Regions from separate parts of the Janthinobacterium sp. 78 genome, predicted to be linked through region 1. Evidence: predicted binding sites of a transcription regulator. Region 1 holds the regulator's gene; each other region holds the start of a gene.
What was found. Region 1 encodes sigma-54, which starts transcription at its own class of promoters, with help from an activator protein. Its sites were predicted from a motif close to TGGCANGNAANCTGCTTT; they were not measured.
Positions count from the first base shown of each region.

Region 1 (10,369 bases):
GGTGGACCAGGCCACGGGCGTGCCGGGACCGGACCCGCTCGACGTCATGCATGGCTATCGTGCCAAGCCCGAACTCGATGGCGCCATCTGCTTCGGCATGAACGCCATCGTCACCGAAGGCGGCGACGAGCGCATCGTGGTGGGGCAGGACATCGGTTTCGAACTGGCATTTTAAGCATGGCGCCCGCACACAAGGGTTTAAGGTTTCTATGAATCAAGCAATACCGCCGGACCCGCGCATTGCCAGCCTCGAAGCCGAAAACCAGGCCTTGCGCGCGCGCATGGCTTTCCTGCTGGAACAGGTCGAGCGCAACCACGACATCATGTGCCGCCACCAGGCGTTTGACCTGGAAATCGTCAGCGCGTCCACCTTTCCCGAACTGATCGGCACCATTTTTCGCACCTTGCCCGTGATTTCCGACCTCGACGGCGTTACGTTGAGCCTGCTCGACGAGGATGACGATATCGTGCTGGTGATGGAAAAGCTGGGCGTCGATTTCAGCGCCTTTCCGCAGTTGCTGTTCGTGCATGCCGTGGCGGAGCTGGGTTTTGCTGCACCAAAGCCCGCAGCTGAAGGGGAGGCGGCCTTGCCGCCGTCGCCCCTGCTGGGACAGTTCGACGCCGCCGTGCATGGCCCCCGTTTTCCGGGCATCGACGCTCCCTTGCGCAGCGTGGCGCTGGTGCCATTGTTGCGCAACAAGCGCCTGATTGGCAGCCTGAACCTGGCCAGCGGCGACATGACGCGCTTCACGCCTTCGCTGGGCACGGATTTCATCAAGCACATGGCCTCCATCATCGCCATTTGCCTGGAAAACGTGATCAGCAATGAAATGCTGAAGTACATCGGCTTGACCGATTCCTTGACGGGCGTCTATAACCGCCGCTATATCGACCGCCGGCTGCTGGAAGAAATCGGTCGCGCGCGGCGCCAGAATTATTGCATTTCGTGTATGTATATCGATATCGACCATTTCAAGCTGGTCAATGACACCTATGGCCACCAGGGCGGCGATGAAGTACTGCGCGAAGTGGCCACGCGCATCCGCACGGAATTGCGCCGCTCCGATGCGCTGGGCCGCTTCGGCGGCGAGGAATTCGTCGTCCTGCTGATCGATGCCGACCTCGACAGCGCGACCTTCGTTGCCGAACGCATCCGCGCCAGCATCGCCGGCACCATGTTTGACTTGCCGGGCAGCGCGCAAGCGTGGGTCAGCGTGTCGATCGGCGTGGCCAGCCTTGAGGCGGACGCGGCACTGCAACCGATCGAAACGGTGGCGCAGCAGCTGGTGGCGCACGCCGACCAGGCCCTGTACCAGGCCAAGGCGGGCGGACGCAACAAGGTCATCAGCTGGCAGGCGCAGGTCGGCTGACCAACATCGGCTGACTATTTCAATAATAATGTTTCGGCTTTGGCCACGGCGTCGGCCGTGCCGCGCAATACCACCACGTCGCCGCTGGCCAGCTGCGTCTCGGGGGTGACATCGAGGCGGTCGCGGCCGCGGCGGATGGCCGTCACGGTCGCACCGCAGCCAGCCACGTCGAGCATGCTCAAGGGCAAGCCCACACACTGCGCGCCCTCGCTGACGGTGACTGTATGCAGGCGTTCCAGCTCGGCATCGTCGCCTGTATCGCTGGAACCGTGGAAATAGCCGCGCAAGGACGCATAGCGCTCTTCGCGCGCCGCCTGCACCCGGTGCACCACGCGGCGCAGGGGCACGCCCATCATGATCAGCGCGTGCGAGGCGAGCATCAGGCTGCCTTCCATCAATTCCGGCACCACTTCGGCCGCGCCCGCTTTCTTCAACTGGTCGAGGTCGGTATCGTCGTAGCTGCGCACGATGACGGGCAAGGTCGGCGCCATTTCTTTAAGTAAATGCAATAACTTCAGTGCCGAGGGGGTATTCGCATAGGTGATCACCACGGCGCTGGCCCGGTAGATACCGGCCGCCACCAGGCTTTCGCGCCGGCCCGCGTCGCCATACGAGACGTGGGCGCCAGCCAGCTGCGCTTCCTGCACCCGTTCCGGGTCCAGGTCCAGCGCGTGGTATTCGATCTTTTCTTCCGCCAGCAGGGTGGCCAGGCTTTGGCCGCTGCGCCCGAAGCCGGCGATCAGCACGTGTTTCTGCGACGCCATGGTGCGCGTGGCGATCTTGGTCAGCGCCAGCGATTGCATCATCCAGTCGTTGGCCGCCAGCTTCATGACGATGGCGTCGGACTTGGCGATGAGGAAGGGCGCCACCAGCATCGACAGCACCATCGAGGCCAGCACCACCTGCACGACGAACGGATCCATCAGCTTGATGCCGCCCGCCAGGTTCAGCAGCACGAAGCCGAATTCGCCCGCCTGCGCCAGCCCCAGCCCCGTGCGCAAGGCCACGCCGTTGCTGGAGCCGAACAGCCGGGCCAGGCCCGCGATCAGGGCAAATTTCAGCAGCACGGGGCCGCACAGCAGCAGCAAGACCAGCCACCAGTTGTCGAGTACCACGCGGATGTTGAGCAGCATGCCGACGGTGATGAAGAACAGGCCCAGCAACACGTCGCGGAACGGCTTGATATCCTCTTCCACCTGGTGCTTGAATTCCGTCTCGGAAATGAGCATGCCGGCAACAAACGCCCCCAGGGCCAGCGACAGCCCGGCCCGTTCCGTGATCCAGGCCGCGCCCAGCGTGATCAAGAGCAGGTTGAGCATGAACAATTCTTGCGAGCGGCGCTTGGCGACGATGGTCAGCCAGCCGCGCACCAGCTTCTGGCCGATGAACAAGAGCAGAATGAGGACAACCAGGGCCTTGCCGCCCGCCCAGGCCAGGGTTTCGGCCAGATTGTCGGAATCGCGCGTGAGGGCGGGGATCAGGATCAGCAGGGGCACCACGGCCAGGTCCTGGAACAGCAAAATGCCGATGATCTTGCGGCCGTGTTCGCTTTCCAGTTCCAGCCGTTCCGTGAGCATTTTCGAAACGATGGCCGTCGACGACATGGCCAGCGCGCCACCCAGGGCGAACGCGGCTTGCCAGCTCAGGTGGAGGTAGGCGGACAGGTAGCGTCCGACGAACCAGCCGAAGACGACGGTGGCGATGATGGTGGTGACCACCTGCGCCATGCCAAGGCCGAAGACGATGCGCCGCATGGCGAGGAACTTGGGCAGAGAAAATTCCAGCCCGATGGAAAACATCAGGAAGACGACGCCGAACTCGGCCAGGGTGTGGCTGGCCTCGTTTTCCGCCGCCAGGCCCAGCGCATGGGGGCCGATGACGATGCCGACGGCCAGGTAGCCCAGCATGGGCGGCAGATGCAACATTCTGAAAGCGACCACGCCCAGCACGGCGCTGCCGAGTAACATCAGGGTCAGTTCAAGCGAGGAAAACATGGGTTGCCCGGTACGGTCAATGGAAATCGTTGTTTGTTGTGACTGGCAAGTTTTTTGCTTTCCTAATTCGTTTATACTTTGGGCATGAGTGTAACCCATGAAAAAACAATGCTGAAAGCTTTTGATCGAATTGACATGCAAGCGACGACCGAGCGCGCCGTCGCGCTGGCCCGCACCACCTTGCAGATCGAGTCCGACGCCATCGTTGCGCTGCACGCGCGCCTGGCCACGGACGACAGCGTGGGCCGCGCCGTGGCGATGTTGCTGCAATGCAAGGGGCGTGTCGTCGTCTCCGGCATCGGCAAGTCCGGCCATATCGCGCGCAAGATTGCCGCCACCCTCGCTTCCACCGGCACGCCGGCCCTGTTCGTGCATCCGGCCGAAGCGGCCCATGGCGACCTGGGCATGGTCACCTCGGACGATGCGTTTATTGCCATATCGTACTCCGGCGAATCGTCGGAACTGATGGCCATCATGCCCGTCGTCAAGCGTATGGGTGGCGTGCTCATTTCCATGACGGGCAAGCCGAACTCCAGCCTGGCGCAATTGGCTGACGTGCACCTGGATATTTCTGTTGAGAAAGAAGCCTGTCCGCTGAACCTGGCGCCGACGGCCAGCACCACCGTCACCCTGGCCCTGGGCGATGCGATCGCCGTGGCTTTGCTCGACTTGCGCGGCTTCAAGGAAGAAGATTTCGCCCGCTCGCACCCGGGCGGCGCCCTGGGCCGCCGCCTGCTCACGCATGTGCATGACGTCATGCGCAGCGGCGAACGGGTACCGAAGGTGCCCGTGGACGCTTCCTTGCTGCAGGCGCTGGAAGAAATGACGAAGAAGGGCATGGGCATGACGGCCGTCGTCGATGCGGATGAGCGCCCCGTGGGCGTGTTTACCGATGGCGACTTGCGCCGCATGTTCGAGCGTGTGCAGGATTTCACGCAAGTGGCGATCCGCGACGTCATGCATGCGCAGCCGCGCAGCATCGCGCCCGAACGCCTGGCCGTCGATGCCGTGGCCGTGATGGAGCAGTTCCGCATCAACCAGATGCTGGTCGTCGATGCCGACGGCAAGCTGGTAGGCGCGCTGCATATCCATGATCTGACGCAAGCGAAGGTGATCTGATGGAGAGCGTAGCGGACAACCTGGCGCGCGCGGCCAAAGTCAAACTGATGATCTTTGACGTCGATGGCGTGCTCACCGACGGCAGCCTGCATTTCGGCCCCGATGGCGAGATGATGAAAACGTTTAATGTGTATGATGGCCTGGGCATCAAGCTGCTGCAGGAATCGGGCGTGCAGACGGCCATCATCAGCGCACGCCGCTCGGCCATCACGGCGCGCCGCGCGCAAGACCTGGGCATTACCCATGTGCACCAGGGCGGTCACGACAAGCTGACGCCGTTTCGCGAACTGCTGGCGCTGACGGGCTTGACGGAAGAGCAATGCGGCTATATCGGCGACGATGTCATCGATGCGCCCATCCTGCGCCGCGTGGGCTTTGCCGTCAGCGTGCCGGGCGGGCGTCCGGAAGCGCTGGACTTGGCGCACCATGTGACGCAGGCCGGCGGCGGTCGTGGCGCGGTGCGCGAGATCTGCGAATTCCTGCTGCGCGCGCAGGATAACTATGCGCGCGTCATGGCGCCATTCCTGGAGTGAGGCGCATCGCCTTGCCGCCAGTCAGATTTGAAAGAGTGAAAGCCTATGCGTAAGCCAGGAGGCGCCCATCGCTGGCGCATGATTTTTACCGTGCTTGGGGCCGTCGTCTTTGCGCTGGGCAGCTTCTGGCTGCTGGAAGTGATGAACAAGAATGCCCAGGACATCACGGCCAGCAAGCATCTGGATGAGCCAGACTATTTCATCACCAATTTCAGCCTGGTGCGCATGGACTTGACGGGTAAACCCAGCTATATCGTGTCGGGCACCAAGCTCACGCATTATCCGCTCGATGATTCCTCCGATATCGACCAGCCTTTCGTGCGCAAGCTCACGCCAGGCATGCCGCCGATGAACATGAATGCGGAACTGGCGCATATCGACCAGGGCAATACCCGGCTGCAACTGCACCGCAATGTCGTGATCGACCGCGTGGCCAGTCCGAAGGCGCAGAACCTGACAGTCAAGACGGAAGCGCTGACGGTATTCCCGGATGAAGAAAGAATGGAAACGGACGTGCCTGTCGATATCCTGACGGGCGCCTCGCGCATCAATGGCATCGGCATGAAGGCCAATAACGCCACCGGCGTGGTGGAAGTGTCGAATGCGCTGCGCATGGTCCTCCCGCCGAAACCGCGCCCGGCTGCGGCGGCAAAATGACAGAATGAAACAAGGAAACCATACTATGAAGAATATCTTGCTGTTGACCGTATTTTCTCTGGCCATGATGGGCGTGGCGCATGCCGAGAAGGCCGATTCCGAGAAGGAAGCCGTCATCACGGCACGTAGCGGCCACGTCGATGACGTCAAGCAGGTGCGTACCCTGACGGGCGACGTCGTGCTGGTGAAAGGGACTCTGACCATGAAGGCGGGCCGGGCCCTGATCACGGAAGACCCGCAAGGCTACCAGTTCATCACCTTCTGGGCCGATCCCGGCAAGCTGGCCACCTTCCGCCAGAAGCGCGATGGCGCGGGTGACCTGTGGGTGGAAGGCGAGGCGGAGCGCGTGGAATACGATAACAAGACGGAAGTGGTGAAACTGTTTTCCAAGGCCAAGCTGACGCGCCTGGAAGGCACGAAAGTGACCGACGTGGCCAACGGCGCCTTCATCTCGTATGACAGCCGCAAGGAAGTATTCAAAATGGAAAATTCCGACAGCGGCACCAGCACCCCCGATGGCGGCAGCGTGCGCATGGTGATCCAGCCGAAGCCCAAGGCGCCGGCCACGCCCGCACCAGGAAAGAACTAATGGACAATACACGTTGCGGCAGCACCCTGATCGTTCGCGGGCTGCAAAAAACCTATGGCAAGCGGCAAGTCGTGCATGATGTATCGCTGCAAGTCGAATGCGGCGAAGTGGTGGGATTGCTGGGCCCGAACGGCGCCGGCAAGACCACCTCGTTCTACATGATCGTCGGCCTGGTGCCGTCGGACGGCGGCAGCATCGATATCAGCGGCGTGGACATTTCCCGCCTGCCGATCCACCGCCGCGCGCAGATGGGCCTGTCGTATCTGCCGCAGGAAGCGTCCGTCTTCCGCAAGCTGACGGTGGAAGACAATATCCGCGCCGTGCTGGAAATCCAGACCGTCGAAGGCCGTCCTTTGAAGAAGGCCGAGATCGAGGAGCGCCTGGATAAATTGCTGGCTGACTTGCAGATTGAAAAGTTGCGCGAGAACCAGGCGCTGTCGCTGTCGGGCGGCGAGCGACGCCGCGTGGAAATCGCCCGCGCGCTGGCTACCGACCCGCGTTTCGTGCTGCTCGACGAACCGTTCGCCGGTGTCGACCCGATTGCCGTGATCGAGATCCAGCGCATCGTGCGCTTCTTGAAGGAGCGCAATATCGGCGTGCTGATCACCGACCATAATGTGCGCGAGACGCTGGGTATCTGCGACCGTGCCTACATCATCAACCAGGGCTCGGTGCTGGCGTCGGGACGCCCCGACGACATCATCGCGAACGAGTCGGTACGCCGGGTCTACCTGGGCGAACACTTCCGCATGTGAGCCAATGAAACAATCATTGCAGCTGCGCACTTCGCAGCACCTGGCACTGACGCCGCAGTTGCAGCAATCGATACGCCTGTTGCAATTGTCTACCCTGGAATTGCACCAGGAACTCGAGCAACTGCTGACGGACAATCCCTTGCTCGAGCGCCTCGACGATCCGCTCGACCATTCGCTGCGCCTGCTGTCCGACGGAGCCCTGAGTTCCACGGCCGCGCCGGCCGAAGCGCCGCCCCAGCCGCCAGGCCAGGATGCGCCTGCGGCGCCGGCCGAAGCGGAGACCTTTGACGGCGAGGCGAGCGACAGCCCGGCCGCCGCAGACGGTGGCGACAGCGACTGGAGCGAGGCGAGCCGGGGCAAGGCGCCCGATGACGAAGATTCGCGTCCGCAATTGGAGGCCCATCACTGCACCCTGCGCGAGCACCTGATGGAGCAGATGCGCGTGACGGTGCTCGAGTTGCGCGACCGCGCGCTGGTCGAGCTGATCATCGACGCGCTCGACGACAATGGCTACCTGGAAGAGTCGCTCGACGACATCCTGGCGCGCCTGCCGGAAGAGCTGGAAATCGACGCCGACGAGATGCGCACGGCCTTGTCCCTGTTGCAAAGTTTCGATCCGCCCGGCGTGGGTGCGCGCAATGCATCCGAATGCCTGGCGCTGCAAATCAAGCGTTTGCCGCACGTCGCCATGGTGACGCGGCGCATGGCCCTCGTCATCGTGGAAAAGCATCTGGCCTGGTTTGCCCAGCGCGATTTCAACAAGCTGAAAAAAGCCCTCGATTGCGACGAGGAAGACTTGCGTGAAGCGCAAACGGTGATTCGCCAGTGCAATCCGCATCCGGGCGCCGTGTTCGCCTCGGACGTGTCCGATTACGTGGTGCCCGACGTCGTCGTCAAGCGCGCGCGCAATGGCTGGCAAGTCACCCTGAACAACGACGTCATGCCGCGCCTGCGCGTCAACGCCATGTACGCCAACTTGCTCAAGCAGGGCAAGGGCGAGGGCGCCATGGGCGCACAGTTGCAGGAAGCCAAGTGGCTGATCAAGAATATGCGCCAGCGCTTCGACACGATCCTGCGCGTGGCACAGGCGATAGTAGAAAGACAAAAGAACTTTTTCTCGCATGGGGCCGTTGCCATGCGCCCCCTTGTGCTCCGTGAAATAGCTGATACACTGGGTTTACACGAGAGTACTATCTCGCGGGTAACAACTCAAAAGTACATGCTGACCCCGCACGGCATGTTCGAGTTGAAATATTTCTTTGGTAGCCACGTCGCCACCGAAGCGGGGGGCGAAGCATCATCGACGGCGATACGGGCATTGATCGTGCAACTGACAGGAGCAGAAGACCCTAAAAATCCTTTATCCGACAGTAAGATTGCGGACATGCTGGGGGAACAAGGCATGGTGATTGCGCGACGTACTGTTGCCAAATACCGGGAAGCGTTGAAAATTCCGCCAGTGAGCCTGCGTAAGTGTTTGTAAGTTTTTTTCGGTTCCTCTGCGGGCCGGATAGGATGGACCGCACGAACCCGATCATCTTTAGGAGTGTGTATGAATCTCACCATCAGCGGACATCATCTCGAAGTGACACCAGCCATCCGTGAATACGTACAAACGAAGCTGGAGCGCGTGAAACGTCATTTCGATCAAGTTATCGATATCGCCGTGATTCTGACCGTGGATAACCTCAAAGAGAAAGAAAAACGTCAAAAGGCCGAAGTCAACCTGCGTCTGAGTGGCAAAACTGTCTATGTGGAAAGCCTGGCGCATGACCTGTATGCCGCAATCGATATCCTGATCGACAAGCTGGACAGGCAAGTGATGAAATACAAAACCAAAGTGCAAGGGCACGGTAAAGAGGCGATCAAGCATCTGCCAGACAACTCGGAAGAAGAATTAGCCGCCGTCTAAACGGCCTGCGACTTTCAACCGGTTGTGATCAACTAAGGGCGCACATTGCGCCCTTTTTTGCGCCCCTGCCTGTCGAGCGCAATGTTGCCCGTGCAGGCGCTAGAATGTGCCTACTCTCACTTCTTTCATTTTCCCATGAGCGACTTCGTCCAGACCTCCATCCGCAACCGTACCGGGCACATCGTGCTCGACCGTCCGAAAGCCTTCAATTCCCTGTCGCTGGAGATGGTGCGGGCCCTGAGTGCCGTCTTGCTGGCCTGGCGCGACGATCCGCAGGTGGACGCCGTCGTGATCCGTTCCAGCAGCGAAAAAGCCCTGTGCGCCGGCGGCGATATCCGTTTCTTTTACGATGCGGGCCTGGCTACGCCGCAAGGCGGCAGTGCATTGCTGGAAGATTTCTTTACAGAAGAATACGCCTTAAATCATGTCATTCATTTCTACCCGAAACCGTATATCGCCGTGATGGATGGCGTGGTCATGGGCGGCGGCATGGGCGTGGCGCAAGCCGGGCCCGGCAACCGCCTGCGCATCGTCACGGGCCGCACGCGCATGGCCATGCCGGAAGTCAATATCGGCTTGTTCCCGGACGTGGGCGGCAGTTATTTTCTGTCCCGCCTGGCCGGCCAGCTGGGCCTGTACCTGGGCTTGACGGGCTTGACGATCAACGCGGCCGATGCCCTGTACACGGGGCTGGCCGATGTCTACCTGCCCGAGGCGCAGATGGGGGCGCTGCTGGCCCTGTTCGAATCGACGCCGGGCGAGGCCTTGCCGGTGGCCATCAAGGCGCTGGCCGCGCCGTTCCAGGCCGAGGCGGGGGCTTCTGCTTTGGCCACCGCGCGCACGGCGCTGGACCGCCACTTCGGCGCCCCTTCCGTGGCCGCCATCATGGCCTCGCTGGCGCAGGACGACAGCGCGTTCGCAGGCAAGGCCCTGGCGGCCATGCGTTTGCGTTCACCGCTGATGATGTCGGTGACCCTCGAATTGCTGCAGCGCGGTGCCCACCTGGGTGTGGCCGACTGCCTGCGCCTGGAGCGCAGCGTGGTGCGCCACAATTTCGCGCATGGCGAAGTGCTCGAAGGCGTGCGCGCGCTGGTGGTCGACAAGGACAATGCGCCACGTTGGAACCCCGCCAGCCTGGACGAGGTCGATGCAGCCATGGTGGCACGTTTCTTTGCCCCCGTCTGGCCGGCCACGGCGCATCCGCTTTATTATCTGAAGTAACAACGCTGGATAAAACCGTAGCGAGCGGAAGGGAGAGGTGGTTGAGAAGCGGAACTGTGCTTTACGCACAGTGAGCATCGCAGACCACCTATACCGACGCGCAGTAGGTTTTATTGGCGTTCTCTAGCTGCGCTCGCGGTGGCGTAGAACCACGCGCTCGTTCGGCCCGAAATACTGCGCCAGCCGTTCCGCCATGTACACGGAGCGGTGCTGGCCACC
Region 1 covers NZ_QENT01000001.1:843,921-854,289, forward strand. The annotation lists gene C8C92_RS03685 (MOSC N-terminal beta barrel domain-containing protein) at 1-175, shown strand, start outside; gene C8C92_RS03690 (DUF484 family protein) at 210-1,370, shown strand; gene C8C92_RS03695 (monovalent cation:proton antiporter family protein) at 1,385-3,364, opposite strand; gene C8C92_RS03700 (KpsF/GutQ family sugar-phosphate isomerase) at 3,473-4,483, shown strand; gene C8C92_RS03705 (HAD hydrolase family protein) at 4,483-5,016, shown strand; gene lptC (LPS export ABC transporter periplasmic protein LptC) at 5,062-5,673, shown strand; gene lptA (lipopolysaccharide transport periplasmic protein LptA) at 5,699-6,262, shown strand; gene lptB (LPS export ABC transporter ATP-binding protein) at 6,262-7,017, shown strand; gene C8C92_RS03725 (RNA polymerase factor sigma-54) at 7,022-8,500, shown strand; gene raiA (ribosome-associated translation inhibitor RaiA) at 8,570-8,929, shown strand; gene C8C92_RS03735 (enoyl-CoA hydratase/isomerase family protein) at 9,065-10,150, shown strand; gene rapZ (RNase adapter RapZ) at 10,274-10,369, opposite strand, start outside.

Region 2 (10,369 bases), 230 kb from region 1:
ATTATATGCCGGAATTGCAACTCTCCATAAACATTTACGGCTTGCTTAGGGCTGGCTGCAGTAGCAATCGTTGAGCGCATCTTGCATAGCGAAGAGCGCACGAAGGGAGCGAAGGGAGCGCAGAAAAAACAGTGCTCCCTTCGCTCCCTTCGGTGCTCCCTTCAATCGGCGGAGCCTCCGACTTGTGCCAAACATTGCCACGAAGACCGTCATTTTTCCCGAAGACCGCCACACTATTTAGTGGCGGTCTTCGCTATTCTTTGGCGGCCTTCGGCAAAATCCATTGCCATCCATCCTTCATGCCGGCCTTCGCTGCCTCGATGCCCAGGTCGCGTTTCGCGCGCTCGATGGTCCGCCATGCATACCCAGCGCCGGAGGCATCAGGCTTGACCTGCTTTGTCGATACTGGACCGTCCGCCAACAGGTCGCGCAGGAACTGCTCCGCGTCCAGGCGCTCGCCGCCGCCCTCGCTGTCATCGTGTTCAACATCGCCGAGGATTTCCCTGGTCGTGCCCTCAATCACGCCTTCCCATACCGCATGCGTCGCCTCGATGCCGCCAGCAATGGTCACCAGGTCGAGCGAGTAGGCCACGCCGCCGTCGTCGGGCGCGATGTTTGACTTCGCCCTGGCCATCACACGGCGGTTGCTGCCCTCCTCCTTGGCCATCACCAGCACCATGCGCGCCAGGGCGCCGAATGCCTGCGAACCGATAACCCGGTCCTGTGGCGCCTTGCCGGCGCCGCCCTTGGCAAAGTGTGTGATGCCGATGACCGCGCAGCCGTGAGCGTCCGCGAAGTCCACCACCGCCTGCAGGCTGCGGCGCACGTCGTTGGCCCGGTGCATGTCGCCAGCGACGGCCGACACAATCGGGTCTATCAGAAGCAGGCTCACGCCGCCGATGGCATCGACCGCGCGGCGCAGGTCCGCAATATCCTGTGACGGGTCGAACGGCACGCTTTCCCCGTCTTGGGCGATGCCCTCGATGAAGTGGCAGCGTGCCAGGTCGGCGCCGGAGGCAATCAGCCGCGGCACCAGCGTATCGGCGGCCACGTCCTCGCTCGACCAAATCAACACGTTTCCCAGCTGCTTGCACTCGCTACCATCAGGCCAGCGTCCGCCAGCGGTCAGCACGGCGGCCAGCGCCAGGGCGAGTGTGGTCTTGCCGGTACCGGCGGCGCCGGCCAGGATGGTCAGCTTTCCGGCCGGCACCCAGCCCGGCCACAGCCAGGTGATGGGCAGGGGCTTGATGTCGGCGCCACAGCGGATTTTCACCACACGTTCGCCGCGCTGCATGCTCCGGTCGAACTGGCGCACCGTTTCTTCCTGGTGGTCCAGTTCGATGCGGGCGGCGCGCGCAGCGTCAGAACAGCACAAGTGTTGCCAGAACATGGCTACGTTGACGCTGCGGATCCAGGAAAGCGAAAACCACCGAACCGCCACGGCGCGCGTCCATGCGAAAAATGGCTGCCGGCAAGAAAGGGGGATTTTCATTTTTACCACATTCTTGCGATAGTTGCCATGAGGTGAAACTAGTTGACTTGACGCAATAGGCTGCACTGAGTTTAACTGTGTTTATTGCGGCATAGCTGAATCCAGGCTTCGTGCTCGCACGAAAACGTGGACTTTCCCTGTTCGATGCGTCCCTTGTCCATTTTGGAGTTGCCATGTTCCACACTTTGCGTGCGCGCCTTATCGGTATCGCCATTGCCATCGCCGCAGTGGCGCTGGTTCTCCTCTCGACTGTGACCTTCGTGAGCGTGCGTACCAATGTCCTCTCTTCGCTGGACAAGCAGATCAACGATGTCACGCGCCTGTATGCGCGTGAGCTGACCGAGTGGGTGCAGGACAAGCAGCGCATTGCGGGCGCATTGAAGGTAGCGGTGGCCCAGCCGGATCCCCAACCCGCACTCGATACGGCCCGGCAGGCCGGAGCATTGGATTCGGTGGGCTTTGCCTTGAGCGACAAGCGTGCTCACTACAGCGGATGGACGGTGCCACCTGACTTCGATGGCACGGCGCGCCCCTGGTACAAGCTGGCGGTGTCGACAGGTGGCCCCGCCATCACGTCCCCTTATGCCGATGCCGGTACCGGCGAACTGTACGTGAGCTTCGTGGAACCCGTTTTCGCACAGGCTGGCGGTGCGCTCGCCGGCGTGGTCAGTGCTGACGCAAAGCTGACCTCGGTGGTCAGGAAAGTCAACGCCATCCACCCCACGGAAAAGAGTTTTGCCGTGCTCGTCGATGGCACGAACAACACCATTCTGGCGCATGCGCGCAAGGAATTGACGCTCAAGCCGGTCACCGAACTGGCAGCCGGCCTCGATGCCGCGCTGCTGGCGCGCCTGGTCGCGGGCAATGCGCATGCCGAAGTGATGATCGATGGCGCCCCGCAGATGGTGTACGCCGCCAAGGTCGAGGGGACGCCATGGATACTGCTGACGGCGGTTGACCGCGACCTCGCTACCGCATCGCTGAGGTCGATGCTGCGCGTGACGGTGGTGCTCACGGTGCTGTGCCTGCTGGCCGCCGGCGGTTTGATGTCGCTGTTCGTCAGCCGCCAGTTGCGCCGCATGATACTGGTGCGCGACGCGCTGGAAGACATTGCTTCGGGGGAGGGTGACCTGACGCGACGCATGGATACGTCCGGCCGCGACGAGCTGACGCACATTGCCAGCGCCTTCAACCGTTTCGCCGACAAGATCGCCACTGTACTGCTACAAATCCGCGAGGCGTCCGATACGGTAAGGACAGCATCGGGCGAGATTGCCTCTGGCAACAATGACCTGTCGGTGCGCACCGAGTCGCAAGCCAGCGCGCTGGAAGAAACCTCAGCCGCCATGGAGCAACTGATGGCGACTGTCCAGCAGAACGCCGAAAACGCCATGCAGGCTGACCAGCTGGCCGCCAGCGCCACGCAGGTGGCCGGGCGTGGCGGCGAGGTGGTGCAACAGGTGGTGCAGACCATGGGCGACATCAATATTGCCTCGCGCAAAATCGTCGACATCATCAGCACCATCGACGGGATCGCCTTCCAGACCAATATCCTGGCGCTCAATGCCGCCGTTGAAGCGGCGCGGGCCGGAGAAATGGGCCGCGGTTTTGCTGTCGTGGCATCGGAAGTGCGCTTGCTCGCCGGCCGCTCGGCCGAAGCGGCCAAGGAAATCAAGGCGCTGATCGGCGATTCCGTGACGCAGGTCGACGCGGGCAGCCGCCTGGTGGAAAGTGCGGGCGTGACCATGAGCGAGGTGGTGGACAGCATTCGCCAACTGGCCGGTATCGTCAAGCAGATCAGCAGTGCCAGCCATGAACAAAGCAGCGGCATCACCGAAGTGGGGACGGCGGTGACGCAAATGGATGAAAACACCCAGCAGAATGCCGCATTGGTCGAGCAAGCCGCCGCCGCTGCGCAATCGCTGCAGCAGCAGGCCAGCGCGCTGGCCGAGGTGGTCGCAGGCTTCAAGCTGCCGCAGATGGACGGCAGTGCCTTGCCGTCGCGGGCGCCGCAGGCCGGGTCGCGCGACGCGCTGCGCCTGCACTAACAAGGGAGATTGACCATGTCTGCAAACCATCGTGGTGTCGTCCTGGCGGGAGCGTTGTTATTGCTGTGCAACGCCGTAACGGCCGAAGAGGTGGCCGGATCGCCCTGGACCGTCGGCGGCGCGATCCGCTTCAATTATGTTTACAAAAGCTGGCAGGACGACTATCGGAGCGGTTTCGTCGGCCTGGATACGGCGCGGCTGGACGTCAATTTTGACGATGGCACGCTGATCGGCTCGGCGCAATACCGTTACAACCGGTACCCGAAGGGGCAGGGCGGCTATTGGCAGCACTTCCTGCATCACGGCTGGGTCGGTGTGCGCTTGGCCGACAAGAGCACCTTGCAAGCGGGCCTGGTGAAAAATCCGTTCGGGCTGCAGCCGTTCGCGTCGAATAATTTTTACGAGTCGATGGCGTTCTACACCGGTTTCGAGGACAAGTACGATCTCGGCGTGACCTACGCCAGCCCACCCGGCCCCGTCGAGTGGCAGCTGGGCTTTTATCCGCGTGACGGGGGTTCCTATGGCGGCGGCGGCAATACGGCCGGGGCTTCGAACCGCTACTCGTATAATATCGTGCCCGATGATGACCAGCAGGGGTTTGCCACCGGCCAGCGCGACCACGAACGCAATACCTTCACGGGCCGCGTCGTGGCGCACATCGGCAGTTCGGGCCAGCATGAAGTGGGCTTGTCCGCCTTGACCGGCACGATACGTAACGACACCCGCAGCGAAGGGCGCGATACGCGGCGCAATGCGGTGGCGCTGCACTACCGGGGCGGCATGGGACCCTGGAATGTCATGCTGGAAGCCTTGCGCTACAGCTATGGCACCAGCCATGGCGTGACCCAGACCTACGGCGGGCTCGACCCGAACAGCTTCGTCATCCTGGGCGCATTCGGTTATCCCTACCCGGTGGCGGCCAAGGGCGATATCTATATCGCCAACCTCAGCTACGACATCCCTGGCACGCTGGGCCCGCTGGGCGGATTCAAGCTGTATAACGACTACAGCATCCTGCGCAAACGTGTCGGCAACTACAAAAGTTCGGTGCAGAACGTTAGCGGACTGAGTTTTTCATCCGGGAAATGGGTGTTCTACGCCGACTTCATGTTAGGCAAGCATCACCCGTATCTGTCGCCGGACGCAGGGGGGCTGGCGTCGACCTCGCTCCGGCACGATGGCTACACGCGCAGGATCAATTTACAGGCGGGGTATTATTTCTGAGCGGGCAATCTTGCTGACGTCGCCAATGGTTCATGGCCATTTGCATTGCTGCACCGCGCAATGACGTCTGCCGCATTTAGGCGCACTATGGGCACTTGCTGGCGAAGAACAAACTCCGATGTCTGGCTTTCCTACCTGGGGAAACATCATGTCCGCACATACTTACAAGCTCATCGAACTGGTGGGCACATCGACCGAGAGCAGCGATCAGGCGATACGCGATGCCATTGCCAAGGCGGCGCTGACGGTCAAGCATATGGACTGGTATGAAGTGACCGAGTCGCGCGGCCATATCGTCGATGGCAAGGTGGCGCACTTCCAGGTCACGCTGAAGGTCGGCTTCCGGCTCGAATAGGGTAAGGCGGCAACTCACCGCCGCCCGACCACTGCCCGGCTCTCCAGCCACTCGCGGCCGCCGGCCTCCAGCGCGGCCTCGATCACCTTTTCCGGCAAGCTATACACGGTCGCCCAGCTGGCGCGGCCATCCTGCGTATTCGCGGGGAAACTGTGCGTCTCGATGGGCCAGTGGTATTTGCGTTTCAGCGCTTTGACGATGGCGGCCAGCGAGACGCGGCCTTGCAGCGGTTCGGCACCGGACTGGTCGCGGTTCGACAGCAGCACGGCCAGGACCTGGCCGCGGCCCGTGCGTGCGCCGGGGAAAGTGGGAGTTTTGTTTGCCATGGCCTATTTTACCGGGCGTGGCGCGATGTGCCGCACCTTTGATCTGGCGCAAGCGCCGCACCCGCTTTGCGGCCACGATGGGTATTTCGCCAGGCGTGCCGGCGCCCCTCCGGCAGCCTGGGCCACTCATCACGGGGCACAGGAGCCTATCATGCACAGCCTGAACATCCATGCCATGCAATGGCAACCCGTTGCCGATATTTCCGCCGTCGATCCGCTGCTGCCCGCGGATCTGGCCTGCTTTCGCGAATTGCGCGACGTGCTGCAGCGCTACGGCGCACTCGACCGCTTCGGCATTTCCCTGATCCACCGCCATTTCGACATCGCCGACGACGAGGAGCTGATGGAATACACAGATGTAGAGCAGCGCACCTTGACGGTCAAACCTGTCAAGAAAAGCGACATCGACTGGCAGCACACGACCATTACCAACTGGAAATTGACGGAAGGTGAGGAAGTGGCGCGCATCGGTTGCGGTTGCGCAAGCAATTCGGGTGGCCACCTGGGCTATCACCGCGGTACCTGAGGCGGGCCGACGCTGCCCGCCAAGCGGCGTCGGCCTTTCTTACACTTCGCCCTATCCAGCTCAGTCCGCTTTGCGCAAGTAGTTGATTCAATTTACTTTTTTTGTGTGGCACGCAAGCTGCTTATCCCAGTCTACGAGATGAATCCAGGCAAGTCACTCTGGATTCTTTGTCCCCCGGATTTTCCGCGACTGACCACGATAAGAGGCTGCGATGAACGTCGATCACACACGAAGCAAGACCCTGGGCTGGCTGGGCGCACTGGCGGCGGCAAGCCTGCTGGCCAGCGGCCAGGCGCAGGCCGGCGCGTACGGCCTGGCCGTCAATGAGTTGAACAATTTCCGGATCACCACCAGTGCCGGCAGCTTGTCGCTGGCCGGCGCCAACCGCAATGCCAGCGACAGCGCGTTTTTCGAAGGCGGCGTGGCCGTCAATCCGCGCGCCGTCAATACGGGGCCGGCCGCCAACGCCGACGTGCTGCAAGTGTGTTCGGGTGGCGGCTGCAGCGGCTTGCCGCAAAACCACTATGCACCCAGTCCCAGCTCCACCCTGGAATTCGCGCGCGGCGATGCGCACGCCTTCGGCAACATGCTCAATGGCGGCGCCAGCGTGCAAGCCGTGGCGGAAGCACAGCGCAACACGGTCGGCGCCGCCACGGCCACGGCCGGCGACACGCTCACCGGCTCCGTCAACCTGACCCTGTCGAGCGCCGGCTTCATCACCTTCAGTTTCATGGGACGGCGCGACTTGCGCACCAGCGTGACGACCATGGGCGACAAGTCGAACGTGTCGATCATGGATATCTTCAATATCTCGTGCAATGCCGCCAGCCCCGCCGGCTGCCTGTCGAACGCGAACGCCGATGGCGTGATCTTCCAGTTCGCGCCCGATGGCGACGCCAACAATGGTAGCGATATCAACGGCAACCATGGCGCCGGCAGCCTCGACCCGTTCAGCCTGAACTTGACGGCAGGCACGAATGATCCCGCTACCGGGCGCGCCTTCACGAATGGCTTTGCGCTGTTTTCCCTGACCTCGAATTTCGCCCTGCCCGCCGGCAGCTATACCTTGAACTTCGCCAAGTCCACGCGCACCGACATCGTCGTCATCGATCCCCTGGCCGTACCGGAACCGGGCAGCCTGTTCCTGCTGGGTCTGGGGCTGGCCGCCCTGGCGTTCACGCGCCGCCGCCAGCCGGAATAGACACTGGCATGTCAACAACACGCGGCGCCTTTGCAGACGCCGCGTGTTGTTGACACCGGCAGAGGCGTTTTACCCCAGCCGTGCCAGTGCCTGGCGCGCCAGCTGCAACTGCTGCAGATAATAGCGGTGCAGCACGGCGGGGTCACTCAGGTCGCGCCCGAGTACCAGGCGCAGCTCGCTGGCCGGGCAGTCGGCGGCCTGGGTCTGCACCTGCGGCCCAAGCTGGCGGGCCAGCTGGCGCGCCGCCTGCTCTTGCGCGGGCAGGTATTCGACGCGCGTGCGCGCCACCTGGAAGCTGGTTTCATTGGCCAGGCGCACCACCTGCACAGGAGCGCCAGCCAGGCTGCGCGCCAGCGCGGCGGCCATGCCCGGCACGCCGTTGCCATTCACAATTTCCAGGCGCGGCTGCGGCGCGGGCGCCGCCGGCATGGGCCGCTCGGGCACTGCGGCGGGTACGCTGCGCACCGCTGCCGGTACGCGCTGCAAGCGGGCCATGCCATCGCTCTGCGTGATCTCCACGCGCGCCATGGCCGGCGCCTCCGGCACCGGCGCGGGCACAAGCTGCGGCGCCGCCGCGCCGCGCACGAGCGCCAGGTCGCGCCGCAAGTCGTGTTCCCGCAAGCTGGCCGCCTGGCGCCGCATGAGGGCGGCGCGCTCATGCTGCCCCAGCCGTTCGAGTACCTGCGCCAGGTGCTGCCAGGCCAGCGCATTGAGCGGATCGAGCAGACACGCCTGTTCCAGCACAGGCAACGCTTGCGCATCGCGTCCGCTCAAATAATAGGCATGGCCGAGATTGCTGAACAGATAGGCTTGCTGCGGCCGCGCCATGCCCGCTTCCTGCGTCAAGGCCAGCCAATGGGCGATCGCGGCGGCGTGCTCGCCCCGCTGCGCATGCAGCACGGCCAGGCCGTTGCGCGCATTCACGTGGCGCGGCGCATGGCGCAGCGCTTGCTCATAGGCCGCTTGCGCGGCGGGCAGGTCGCCCCGCTCGAAATGCTGGCGCCCCGCCACATAGGCGGCATCGGCGTCAGGCCATGTCGGCACCGGCGCATGCGCCAGTTGCGTGGTACAGGCGGCCAGGCCAAGGCAGGCACAGGCGGCGGCCAGGCGGGAGAGCGTCAAGCGCATGGTGACTCCTTTCAGCGGCTGGCCATGGCCGGCACGAGCACGCGATAGACTTCGATCACGGCCGGCCCCATGAGCACCAGCATCAGGGTGGGAAAGACGCAAAATATCAGCGGGAACAGCAGTTTCAGGGCGATCTTCGCCGCCGCCTCCTCGGCCAGCAGACTGCGCTTGCCGCGCAGGTTTTCCGAATGCACGCGCAGCGAATCGCCCATGCTGGTGCCGAAGCGTTCCGATTGGATCAGCATGGCGACGAGGGTATCGACATCTTCCACGCCGCTGCGCAAGGCCAGGTTGCGCAATGCCTTTTCCTTGGAAAAGCCGGCGCGCATTTCCATCAGTACCAGTTGCAATTCCTGCGCCAGCACCATGCTTTTGATGTGGATCTCGCCCGATACCTTGACCAGCGCACGCTCCAGGCTCAGGCCCGCTTCCACGCATACGGTCAGCAAGTCGAGCGCATCGGGGATATTTTCAAAGATATCGCGCTGGCGCCGCTTGGCCGTGCTGGCCAGCACCAGGTTCGGCAGGTAATAGCCGACGGTAGCGCTGACGCATAGCAGCAACAGCAGCACGCTGCGCATCTGCGCCGCCATGGCGCTGGCCGCATACAGCCCCAGCACGGTGGGAAACAGCAGGGCCAAAACGCTTTTCGCCGCAAAGTACAGGGCCGGCGCGCTCGCTTGCCGCCAGCCCGCATTCATGAAACGCGTGCGCAGCGGCGAGCGCTCCCAGCCCTCTTCCGGCAGCGACAGCTTGCTGAACGGCTGCGCCACGCGCGCCACGCGCTCCACCCAGCCAGAGTCGGCCACCGCGTCGCTGGCCGCCGGCGCCGTGGCGCCGAACAGGCGCTGGCGCAAGGTGCCGGGAATGAAGATCAGCCACGCCAGCAGGGCCAGCGCCACTACCACGACGAAGACAATCCCGAGAAACAGCAGTTGCGAAGTGCTCATGCCACCCCCTGTTGTTATATCCTGATACGTATCACATTGCGCATCCAGACCACGCCCAGCGCCACCATGCCGGCCGCGTACCACAGCAATTTGATGCCGCTGGGATCGGTCCACAGCAGGCGGATGTATTGCGGGTTGACCAGCGCCATGACGCCGATCATCACCACCGGCATCAGTCCCAGCACCCAGGCCGACATGCGCCCCTCGGCCGACAGCACGCGCACCTGCCCCAGCAGTTTCAAACGGGCGCGGATGATGCACGCGATGCTGACCAGCACTTCGGCCAGGCTCCCCCCCGATTCGCGCTGCACCAGCACGGCGATGACGAGGTAGCGCAAGTCCGTCAGCGGAATGCGCGCGGCCAGGTTTTGCAGCGCCTCGTTCATCGGCACGCCGTAATTGATCTCTTCGTGCGCCATCTTGAATTCGCCGCTGATCGGCTCATTGAGTTCGTCGCCCACCATTTGCAGCACGTTGGAAAACGAGTGACCGGCGCGCAGCGCGCGGGCCAGGAAATCGGCCGCTTCCGGCAGTTGCGCCTCGATCTTTTTCAGCCGCGCCGCGCGCGCGCGCAGCACCAACAGGCACGGTCCGCTCACGGCACTGACCAGCAGCAGCAAGGCGCCAGGCAAGGGCATGGACCAGGCCGCCAGCAGCAGCAAGGCCGCCAGCAACAGGGCACCCGTGACGCCGATGAATTGCGCCACCGACCAGGACAAGCCCGATTGCAGCAGCAAGTGGTCGAGCCGCGCCGCCTGCGGCACGCGCCGCAGCAAACGCTCGAGGCCAGGCGCACGCGCATAGCGGCGTTGCTTGAGGATGGAGATCCGCTCCCCACCCGCCTCGCCGAGCGCCGCCATCAGCCGCAAGCGCCGGTTGATGCGCCGCGCCGCGCTGCCATGCGTGCCCGACCACCACAGCCAGGCGCCTTCCACCATCAGGATGCAGGCGGCAAACAGCAGCACGGCAAAGCCGTAGAACACCAGGTCCATGCTGCCTCCTATTCGTAGATGCGGTCCGGATCAAAAACACTATCGGGTACCGGCGCGCCGAACATGCGCAGGCGCTCCGTGAAACGCGGCCGCACGCCCGTGGCGCAGAAGTGGCCCTGCACCTTGC
Region 2 covers NZ_QENT01000001.1:612,792-623,160, reverse strand. The annotation lists gene C8C92_RS02685 (AAA family ATPase) at 254-1,492, opposite strand; gene C8C92_RS02680 (methyl-accepting chemotaxis protein) at 1,666-3,540, shown strand; gene C8C92_RS02675 (hypothetical protein) at 3,556-4,764, shown strand; gene C8C92_RS02670 (dodecin) at 4,913-5,119, shown strand; gene C8C92_RS02665 (hypothetical protein) at 5,134-5,445, opposite strand; gene C8C92_RS02660 (hypothetical protein) at 5,597-5,971, shown strand; gene C8C92_RS02655 (EDSAP-1 family PEP-CTERM protein) at 6,183-7,172, shown strand; gene C8C92_RS02650 (LytR C-terminal domain-containing protein) at 7,242-8,300, opposite strand; gene C8C92_RS02645 (type II secretion system F family protein) at 8,312-9,250, opposite strand; gene C8C92_RS02640 (type II secretion system F family protein) at 9,265-10,242, opposite strand; gene C8C92_RS02635 (CpaF family protein) at 10,251-10,369, opposite strand, start outside.
Region 2: the regulator sigma-54 is predicted to act here: its motif matches at 6,078-6,095, upstream of C8C92_RS02655 (EDSAP-1 family PEP-CTERM protein).

Region 3 (10,369 bases), 220 kb from region 1:
GTGGCGTTCATTGCACTCCTTACATTTCACGCAGTACGCGCCGGTACTGGATCGCTTCGGCGACATGCGGCTGCGTGATCGTGGGGCTGCCTGCCAGGTCGGCGATACTGCGCGCCACGCGCAGTACCCTGTGGTAGGTGCGTGCCGACCAGTGCAGGCGCGCCATGGCGCCATGCAACAACTGTTCGCCATGTGGCTCCAGGCGACAATGCTGTTCGATTTCCGTGCTGCTCAGGCGCTGGTTCGCTTTCCCCTGGCGTGCCAGCTGCAGGGCAAAGGCTGCCGCTACCCGCGTGGCGATGGATTGCGTGCTTTCGCCGGGGCCTGCGTGCCGCCCCAGCGCCGCCGGTGGCATGGCGGCAACTTCGATTTGCAGGTCGATACGGTCGAGCAGCGGGCCGGACAGGCGACTGTGATAGCGCAGCACGGCGTCGGGCGTACAGCGGCAACGGCCGGAAGCATGCCCCAGGTAGCCGCACGGGCAGGGATTCATGGCGGCGATCAACTGAAACCGGGCAGGAAACTCGGCCTGGCGGGCCGCGCGCGAAATGCTGATGACGCCCGATTCCATGGGTTGGCGCAAGACATCGAGGACCCGGCGCTGGAATTCGGCGATTTCATCGAGAAACAACACACCGCAGTGTGCCAGCGAGATTTCTCCCGGGCGCGGCACGTTGCCGCCGCCCACCAGGGCCACGCCGGACGCCGTCTGGTGCGGTGCACGATAGGGGCGGCGTTTCCAGTGTTCCACCTTGAAGTGGCCGCCCAACGAATGCACTGCGGCCGATTCCAGTGCCTCTGCATCGCTCATGGGCGGCAGCACGCCGGGAAACCGGCTGGCCAGCATGGTCTTGCCCGCGCCAGGCGGCCCCACCATCAAGACGTTGTGGCCACCCGCGGCCGCCACTTCCAGTGCGCGTCGCGCCTGCTGCTGCCCCTGCACATCGGCAAAGTCGGGATACGCAAAAGCGTGCGCTGCCAGCACGGGTTGATGGCGTTGCAGGGCCGTCTGGCTGGCGGGCGCGGCAAAATGCGCGCAGACCTCGAGCAGGCTGTGGGCGGGATAGATGCAGGCATCGCTGACCAGCGCCGCCTCGTCCGCGTTCGCTTGCGGCAGGATGAAGGCGCGTGGTGTGCCCGATTGGCTGCGCTGCATGGCAAAAGTCATGGCCAGCGCACCGCGGATGGGGCGCAGCTGGCCCGACAGTGACAGTTCGCCCGCGAATTCATAGTGGTGTAATTGGTCGCCCGGCAACTGGCCGGAGGCGGCCAGGATGCCCAGCGCAATGGGCAAGTCGAAGCGGCCCGATTCCTTGGGCAAGTCCGCCGGCGCCAGATTGGCCGTAATGCGCCGCGCCGGCATGTCAAAGCCGCAGTTTTGCAGCGCGGCACGGACGCGGTCGCGCGATTCCTTCACTTCCGTATCCGGCAGGCCGACTATCGTAAACGAGGGCAAGCCATTGGCAAGGTGGACTTCGACACTTACCTCGGGTGCCTCCATGCCGGCCAGGGCGCGGCTTTTCAGGACGGCCAGACTCATCAGACTCCCCTGTGGCGCGAGCGCGGTCAGGATCAGTCTAGCGCTTGAAGCGCTGTCAGGCTTGAGATATGCCAGCAAGGCCGTGTATAACGCGACCTTGCTGGCGGTACTTTATGCCTTTGGGTCGTTCAGGCGCGTTTCCAGTTCGATCAGGCGCAATTCCAAAGCATCGAGCTTGGCGCGGGTCTTGGCCAGCACTTGCGCCTGGATATCGAATTCCTCGCGCGTGACGAGATCGAGACGGGCGAAGCCCTGGGTCATCATCGATTTCACGTTTTTTTCGATATCCTTGGCCGGCGAGTTCTCGATGGCCTGGTGAATCTTGCCTTGCAAGTCGTTAAAGAAGGTATTCATGTCCATGGTCAGTCCTTTTATGGTGCGGCATGTGCATCGCACCATTGCGGTGCACAGCGGTGTTAATCTGGTGCGGAAATAGGTAAATCCACAACGCTTCAGCAGCCCATTTCCGCATGCCCAAGGGCTTGCAGGGTAGGTATGGACGGAAATGCACCTGTCAAGGTGGCTGAGAGCTGGCACGTATTCTGCTAAAGAAGGTATGAACGCTTTGTGATCTCCAGCCAAGATTTTAAACCTCAACCGCTTTAAAAGTTCAATAAAAGGGAATCGCCATGAAGAATCTGTCCAAGAACATGACTTTAGTAGCAGCGTTGACGCTGGCCATGACCGCCGTGTGCGGTAGCGCCATGGCCCAGGATGCGGTGGCAGCGCCTGCTGCGGCCGAAGCCGTACCTGATAACGTGGTGAGCTACAACGTGGCGCTGACCAGCGACTATCGTTACCGTGGCGTGTCGCAAAGCCGTCTCGATCCTGCCATCAGCGGCGGTGCCGACTATACCCACAATCCGACGGGTCTGTACGTGGGCACCTGGCTGTCGAGCATCAAATGGATCAAGGATGGCGGCGGCGATACCAACCTGGAATGGGATGTCTACGGCGGCAAGCGGGGCGAGATCAGCAAGGATTTCACCTATGACGTGGGCGGCCTGTACTACTTCTATCCCTCGAATGGGCTGAGCACCAATGCCAACACTTTCGAGCTGTACGGTCAGCTTGGCTATGGCCCTGCCTATATCAAGTACTCGCACTCGACGACCAATCTGTTTGGTGTCGCCGACAGCAAGAACAGCGGCTACCTCGATGTGGGCGCCAATATCGATATGTACGAAGGTTATCTGCTGAACCTGCATGTGGGCCGCCAGAAGGTCGCGCATAACGATTCCCTCAGCTACACCGACTACAAGCTGGGTGTCACCAAGGATTTCGGCATGGCAACAGTCGCCCTGGCTTACGTCAAGGCCAACATCACGTCGCTGGCACCGAATGGCAAGAACCTGGCGAAATCCGGTCTCGTGCTGACCGTGTCCAAAACCTTTTAAGCGAGACTGCCATGAAAATGATTACCGCAATCATTAAACCATTCAAACTGGACGAAGTGCGTGAAGCCTTGTCGGCTATCAATGTGCAAGGCATTACCGTCACTGAAGTGAAAGGGTTCGGCCGCCAGAAAGGTCACACGGAACTCTACCGTGGGGCTGAGTATGTCGTCGATTTCTTGCCAAAAACCAAGATTGAAGCGGCCGTCGATGACGCCATTGTCGACCAGGCTATCGAAGCGATCGAAGGTGCCGCGCGTACCGGTAAAATCGGCGATGGCAAGATTTTCGTCTACAACCTGGAACAGGTCATCCGCATCCGTACCGGTGAAACCGGCAACGAAGCGCTCTAAGGGGAATATTGATGCATAAAAATATAACAAAATTGCTCGCCGGGATAGCCTGCCTGTGTGCGTTTGGCGTCGCCACGCCGAGCTTTGCCGATGCGCCCGCCAAGACGGAGGCGGCCACGACTACGGCCGTTGCCGCCCCCGCCGTGACGCCCGTGCCTGACGCCGCGCCCGCTGCCGCCGCACCGGCCCCGGCCGCTGCCGCGCCAGTCGCCGCGCCCGTCGCCAACAAGGGCGATACCAGCTTCATGATGATCAGCACCTTGCTGGTGATTTTGATGACCATCCCCGGCCTGGCCCTGTTCTACGGCGGCCTGGTGCGCTCGAAGAACATGCTGTCGGTGCTGATGCAGGTGTTCATGGTGTTCGCGCTGGTCATCGTGCTGTGGTGCATCTACGGCTACTCGATCGCCTTCACGGAAAAAACCGCCTTCTTCGGTGGCTTCGACCGCCTGTTCCTGAACGGTATCTGGGATCCGGCCAAGGGCACGTTTGCCGCCGCCGCCACCTTCAGCAAGGGCGTCGTCATTCCCGAGTTCGTCTTCGTGGCTTTCCAGGGCACGTTTGCTGCCATCACCTGCGCACTGATCGTCGGCGCGTTTGCCGAGCGCGCCAAGTTTTCCGCGGTTTTGGCCTTCGTCGTGCTGTGGTTCACCTTCGCCTACCTGCCAGCGGCCCACATGGTGTGGTTCTGGACCGGTCCTGACCTGATCACCAACGCCGCCACCTCGACCAGCGAAGCCCTGAAGGCTGGCTGGATCTGGCAAAAAGGCGCGCTGGACTTCGCCGGCGGCACCGTGGTACACATCAACGCCGCCGTTGCCGGCCTGGTGGGCGCCATCATGATCGGCAAGCGCGTCGGCTACGGCCGCGAATCGATGGCGCCGCACTCGCTGACGATGACCATGATCGGCGCATCCTTGCTGTGGGTGGGCTGGTTCGGTTTCAATGCCGGTTCCTCGCTGGAAGCGGGCGACGTGGCGGCCCTGGCCTTCGTCAACACCTTGCTGGCCACTGCCGCCGCCACCCTGTCGTGGGTATTTGGCGAGTGGATCAGCAAAGGCAAGCCATCGATGCTCGGTGGCGCATCGGGTGCCGTTGCCGGTTTGGTGGCGATCACCCCGGCGGCCGGCTTTGTCGGTCCGATGGGCGGCCTGGTCATCGGCTTGCTGGCCGGTGTCGTCTGCCTGTGGGGCGTGAATGGCTTGAAACGCCTGATCGGCGCCGATGATTCGCTCGACGTGTTCGGCGTGCATGGCGTGGGCGGCATCCTGGGTGCCTTGTTGACGGGTGTGTTTGCTGCACCACAACTGGGCGGCCAGGGCATCTTCGACTATGTCACCAACAAGATGTCGGCGGATCCGTACTCGATCGGCCATCAGGTGTGGGTGCAGGCGCAAGCGGTCGGCACCACCATCCTCTGGTCGGCCGTGGTTTCCGTCATCGCCTATAAACTGGTCGACATCGTCATCGGCCTGCGCGTACCGGAAGAAGAAGAGCGCGAAGGCCTCGATATCACCAGCCACGGCGAGCAGGCATATCATGGTTAAATGATAATTATCTGGCATGCCAGCGCCCCGGCGCGGCATGTCCGGCTGGAAAAGGCGCCTCATTGAGGTGCCTTTTTTTCGTTGTGCGAATGGAAAAGGTCTTTAAAACAAGGGTTTTGCCCCGATTTGGGGTACTTACACGGTAATATAGTCGGCAGTTCTGTGTGCTTTTTTGAATACTGCACATAATTTAAGGATGTAACTATGGTTCCCCATCTCGTCACGGCCCTGACCGGACCGCTGCTCGACCTCGAAAAAAAGATTCTGGCCGCGACGCCGGCCATTGAGCGCTGGTTCCGCATGGAGTGGCAAGAGCACACGCCGCCCTTCTATTGCTCGGTAGACTTGCGCAATGCGGGCTACAAGCTGGCGCCCGTCGATACCAATCTGTTCCCTGGCGGTTTTCATAATCTGGCCACGGAAATGCTGCCCCTGTCCGTGCAGGCGGCCATGGCCGCCATCGACAAGTATTGTCCAGATGCCCGCAACCTGCTGATGGTGCCGGAATTGCACAACACCACGCCGCAATATCTGCAAAACGTGGCGCGATTGATGCAGATCTTCCGCCAGACGGGCCTGCACGTACGCCTGGGCTCATGGTCGCCCGAGATCACCCAGCCGACGCCATTGGCGTTGCCAGATGGCAACATGCTCGTCATCGAGCCGCTCGTGCGCCTGAACAACGGCCGCCGCCTGGGCTTGAAGGATTTCGATCCGTGCACGATCTTGCTGAATAACGACTTGTCGGACGGCATTCCCGATATCTTGCAAAATATTCATGAGCAAAGCCTGTTGCCGCCTTTGCACGCGGGTTGGGCCTTGCGCCGCAAGAGCAACCACTACACGGCCTACGATGAAGTGGTGAAAAAATTCGGCAAGATGATCGATGTCGATCCGTGGATGCTCAACCCCTTCCACGCCAAGTGCAGCGACGTCAATTTCCAGGAAGGCGAGGGCGAAGATGCGCTGGCCGCCAGCGTCGACGTGCTGCTGGCCAAGATCCGCAAGAAATACAAGGAATACGGCATCAAGGAAAAGCCGTTCGTCATCGTCAAGCCCGATGCGGGCACGTATGGCACGGGCATCATGACGGTGCGCGACGCCAGTGAAGTGCGCGATCTGTCGCGCAAGCAGCGCGAGAAAATGTCGATCGTCAAGGATGGCCAGCTGGTAACCGATGTGATCATCCAGGAAGGCGTGCCGACCTTCGAAAGCATCAAGGATGCCGTGGCCGAGCCCGTCGTCTACATGATCGACCGCTATGTGGTGGGCGGCTTTTATCGCGTGCACGCAGAGCGGGGCGTGGATCAGAACCTGAACGCGCCCGGTTCGCAGTACGTGCCGCTGGCGTTTGCCCAGCAGCATGCGGTGCCGGACTTGAAGGCCAAGCCGGGCACGGCCGCGCCGAACCGCTTCTATGTGTACGGCGTGGTGGCGCGTCTGGCCTTGCTGGCCGCGTCGCTGGAAATGGAGCGTACGGACCCGAATCCCGAGGTGTATTGATCCACCAATGAGGTTTGCCGGGCGCGGTGACTACCGCGCCTGGCGATCTCGGCTAGAATCAAGCATTCCTTATTCAGGCTCCCCGATTGGACGCACCATGAAAATTGCATTCCTTGCCGACCCGCTGGCAGGCTTCAAGACTTACAAAGATTCCACCTTCGCCATGATGCGCGAGGCGGCCAAGCGCGGCCACGCCGTGTACGCCTTCGAACAGAAAGACATGGCGCTGGAAGAGGGCATCGTCACGGCATGGGTCAAACATATCGAGCTGACCGGTGACGAACACGATTGGTACAAGGTGGTCTCCACCGAGGAAGTACGTTTGTCGGCCCTGGACGCCATCATCGAGCGCAAGGATCCGCCGTTCGACATGGAATACGTGTATGGCACGTATCTGCTGGAACTGGCGGAAAAACAGGGCGCCTGCGTCTTCAACAAGCCGTCCGCCATCCGCGACAACAATGAAAAGCTGGCCATTGCCCAGTTTTCCGAATTCACCTCGCCGACCCTGGTAACGTCGGATGAAGCGCGCCTGCGCGCCTTCCACGCCAAGCACCAGGACGTCATCTTCAAGCCGCTCGACGGCATGGGCGGCACGGGCATCTTCCGCGTCAAGGCCGATGGCCTGAACCTGGGCGCCATCATCGAGACCTTGAGCGAGAACGGCGCGCAGACCATCATGGCGCAGCGTTTTATTGCCGACATCGTCAAGGGCGACAAGCGCATCCTCGTCATCGGCGGCAAGCCGGTGCCGTTTTCGCTGGCGCGCATCCCGCAGGCGGGCGAAGTGCGCGGCAACCTGGCCGCCGGCGGCACGGGCGTGGCGCAGCCATTGACGGCGCGCGACCTGGAAATCGCTGAAAAACTGGGTCCGATCCTGGCCGCGCGCGGCCTGATGCTGGTAGGATTGGACGTGATCGGCGACTATCTGACGGAAGTCAATGTCACCAGCCCGACCTGCTTCCAGGAAATCATGCAGCAGACGGGTTTTGATGTGGCTGCCATGTTTGTCGACGCCGTCGAGCATGGCGTTGCGCAAGCGCAGCAGCATCAGAAGGTGAAATGACCATGGTAGGGATTTTGCTCATGACACATGCCCCGCTGGGACAGGCATTCATCGCCGCCTGCGCGCATGTGTTTCGCGGGCCAACGGAACGTTTTGAAGCCATCGACGTCGTCGCCGACCAGGACCTGGCGGAAGTGCAAAAGCTGGCGTCGGAAGCCATCTGCCGCCTCGACGACGGCTCCGGCGTGCTGGTGATTACCGACGTGAAGGGTGGCACGCCGTCGAACTGCTGCAACAAGCTGGCCGATGCGGGGCGGGTGGAAGTCATCGCCGGCATCAGCCTGCCGATGCTGCTGCGCGCCATCACGTATCGCCGCGACACGCTCGACGTGGTGGTGGAGATGGCGCTGGCCGGTGCGCAAAGCGGCGCCGTGCGCGTCGATAACCGCATCCGCGTGGGCGAATAGGAAAATGCAAGGCCGCCGCCCTGAAGGCGGCGGGTTTTATAGGCCAAGATTGTCATCAGCGTAGTGCATTCAGGGATAGAGACCATACAAAAATGATTCAAAAAGAACTCGAAATCATCAACAAGCTGGGACTGCACGCACGCGCCTCCGCCAAATTTACCCAGCTCGCCGCCAAGTTCAAGAGCGACGTCTGGCTGACCCGCAACGCGCGCCGCATCAACGCCAAATCCATCATGGGCGTGATGATGCTGGCCGCCGGCAAGGGTGCGAAAGTGACCCTGGAAGCCGAGGGCGATGATGAGCAGGCATGTGTCGATGCGCTCACCGCCCTGATTAATGACAGGTTTGGCGAAGGCGAGTAATGCCTGCCGAACGTAGCCGCAGCCGCATTCCGACAGGTCACCCCATGGCATCTTTCACGCTCCACGGCATCCCGGTCTCCCGCGGCATCGCCATTGGCCGCGCGCATCTGCTGGCGCCGGCCGCCCTTGACGTCAAACACTACCTGGTCGCCCAGGAACAGATCGAAGCCGAAGTCCAGCGTTTGCAAAACGCCATCGCCGCCGTCCACAAGGAACTGCAAACCCTGTGGAACGAGCTGCCGAAAGACGCGCCCACGGAACTGGGCGCGTTCATCGACGTCCACGCGCTGATCCTGTCGGACCCATTGATCGCCGAAGCGCCGCTCGACATCATCCGTTCGCGCCATTACAACGCCGAATGGGCGCTGCTGACGCAAATCGATGAATTATCGGCGCAGTTCGATGAAATCGAAGACCCGTATTTGCGCGAACGCAAGGCCGACATCCAGCAGGTGGCCGAGCGCGTATTGAAAGTCTTGCTGGGCACGGAGCAGCTGCTGCCCAAGGCCGCGGCCGAAGACGAATTGATGGCGCAGATGATCGTCGTCGCGCACGACATTTCTCCGGCCGACATGCTGCAATTTCGCGACCGCTCCTTCATCGGCTTCATCACCGACGTGGGCGGACAGAACTCGCACACGGCCATCGTCGCGCGCAGCCTGGATATCCCGGCCGCCGTCGGCATGTCGCAGGCGTCGATGCTGATCGAGCAGGACGACTGGCTGATCATCGACGGCGACGCCGGCGTGGTCATCGCCAACCCCAGCGCGCTGGTGCTGGAGCAGTACCGCGAGCGCCAGGTGGCCATGCAGCGCGCGCGCAAGAAGCTGGGCAAGCTGAAAAAGACCCCGGCCGTGACCAAATGCGGCACCCCCATCACCTTGCTGGCGAATATCGAACTGCCCGAGGATTGTCCGTTTGCGCTGGAGTCGGGCGCCAGCGGCGTGGGCCTGTTCCGCTCCGAATTCCTGTTCATGGGCCGCGCCCACAAGATTCCCACCGAGGATGAGCAGTTCGAGGCTTACCGCAACACGGTGCAGTCGATGAAAGGGCGCGTGGTGACCATCCGCACGCTCGACATCGGCGCCGACAAGCCGCTCGACCAGTCCGACCATACGGCCTTGAACCCGGCCCTGGGCTTGCGCGCCATCCGCTACTGCCTGGCCGAACCGCAATTGTTCCTGACGCAGCTGCGCGCCATTTTGCGCGCTTCGGCCTTCGGCAAGGTGCGCATCCTGATCCCCATGCTGGCGCATGCGTTCGAGATCGACCAGTCGCTGGCCATGATCGCGCAAGCCAAGGCCAGCCTGCGCGAGGAGGGCGTCAAGTTCGACGATGCCGTCGAAGTGGGCGCCATGATCGAAATTCCCGCCGCGGCGCTGGCCCTGCCCATGTTCGTCAAGCGCATGGATTTCCTGTCGATCGGCACGAATGATCTGATCCAGTACACCTTGGCCATCGACCGCGTCGACTACGAAGTGGCGCATTTGTACAATCCGCTGCACCCGGCCGTGCTGCAACTGATCTCGATGACGATCGCGGCCGGCCACAAGGCGGGCATCGACGTGGCCGTGTGCGGCGAAATGGCGGGCGACGTGAAGCTCACGCGCTTGCTGCTGGGCATGGGACTGCGCGAGTTTTCCATGCATCCGGCCCAGCTGTTAGCGGTCAAGCAAGAGATCCTCAACAGCGACCTGGGCCTGATCGCACCACAAATGCGCAAAATTATGCGTTCCATGGAACCAAATGTGATCGCGGAAGCCGTACAACAGTTGCAGCTCATGTAAACTGTCACCCTATCAGCATCAGGACACGTCGCGCGCGGCAAGAGGTGTCCTGATGCTACAGTTGCAGCACCTATCATCGCGGTGCTGCATCGACCATGGCCCGTGGGGCCACCCCCTTTTATAAACCGACACACATGTCATCCATTGGAATCGTTTCGCCGCAAACCATGTATTTTGCGCAACCCCTGCAGCTGCAAAGCGGTGCATCGCTGCGCGACTATATGTTGATGTATGAAACCTACGGCACCCTGAACGCCGACAAATCGAACGCGGTGCTGGTCTGCCACGCCCTGAACGCCTCGCACCACGTGGCCGGCGTCTACGCAGATGAACCGAAAAGCACGGGCTGGTGGGACAATATGGTGGGACCGGGCAAGCCGCTCGACACCAATAAATTCTTCGTCATCGGC
Region 3 covers NZ_QENT01000001.1:1,068,683-1,079,051, forward strand. The annotation lists gene C8C92_RS04675 (YifB family Mg chelatase-like AAA ATPase) at 20-1,540, opposite strand; gene C8C92_RS04680 (accessory factor UbiK family protein) at 1,652-1,900, opposite strand; gene C8C92_RS04685 (TorF family putative porin) at 2,170-2,937, shown strand; gene C8C92_RS04690 (P-II family nitrogen regulator) at 2,949-3,287, shown strand; gene amt (ammonium transporter) at 3,299-4,834, shown strand; gene gshA (glutamate--cysteine ligase) at 5,039-6,337, shown strand; gene gshB (glutathione synthase) at 6,435-7,403, shown strand; gene C8C92_RS04710 (PTS fructose transporter subunit IIA) at 7,406-7,810, shown strand; gene C8C92_RS04715 (HPr family phosphocarrier protein) at 7,903-8,172, shown strand; gene ptsP (phosphoenolpyruvate--protein phosphotransferase) at 8,217-9,959, shown strand; gene C8C92_RS04725 (homoserine O-acetyltransferase) at 10,094-10,369, shown strand, end outside.
Region 3: the regulator sigma-54 is predicted to act here: its motif matches at 2,072-2,089, upstream of C8C92_RS04685 (TorF family putative porin).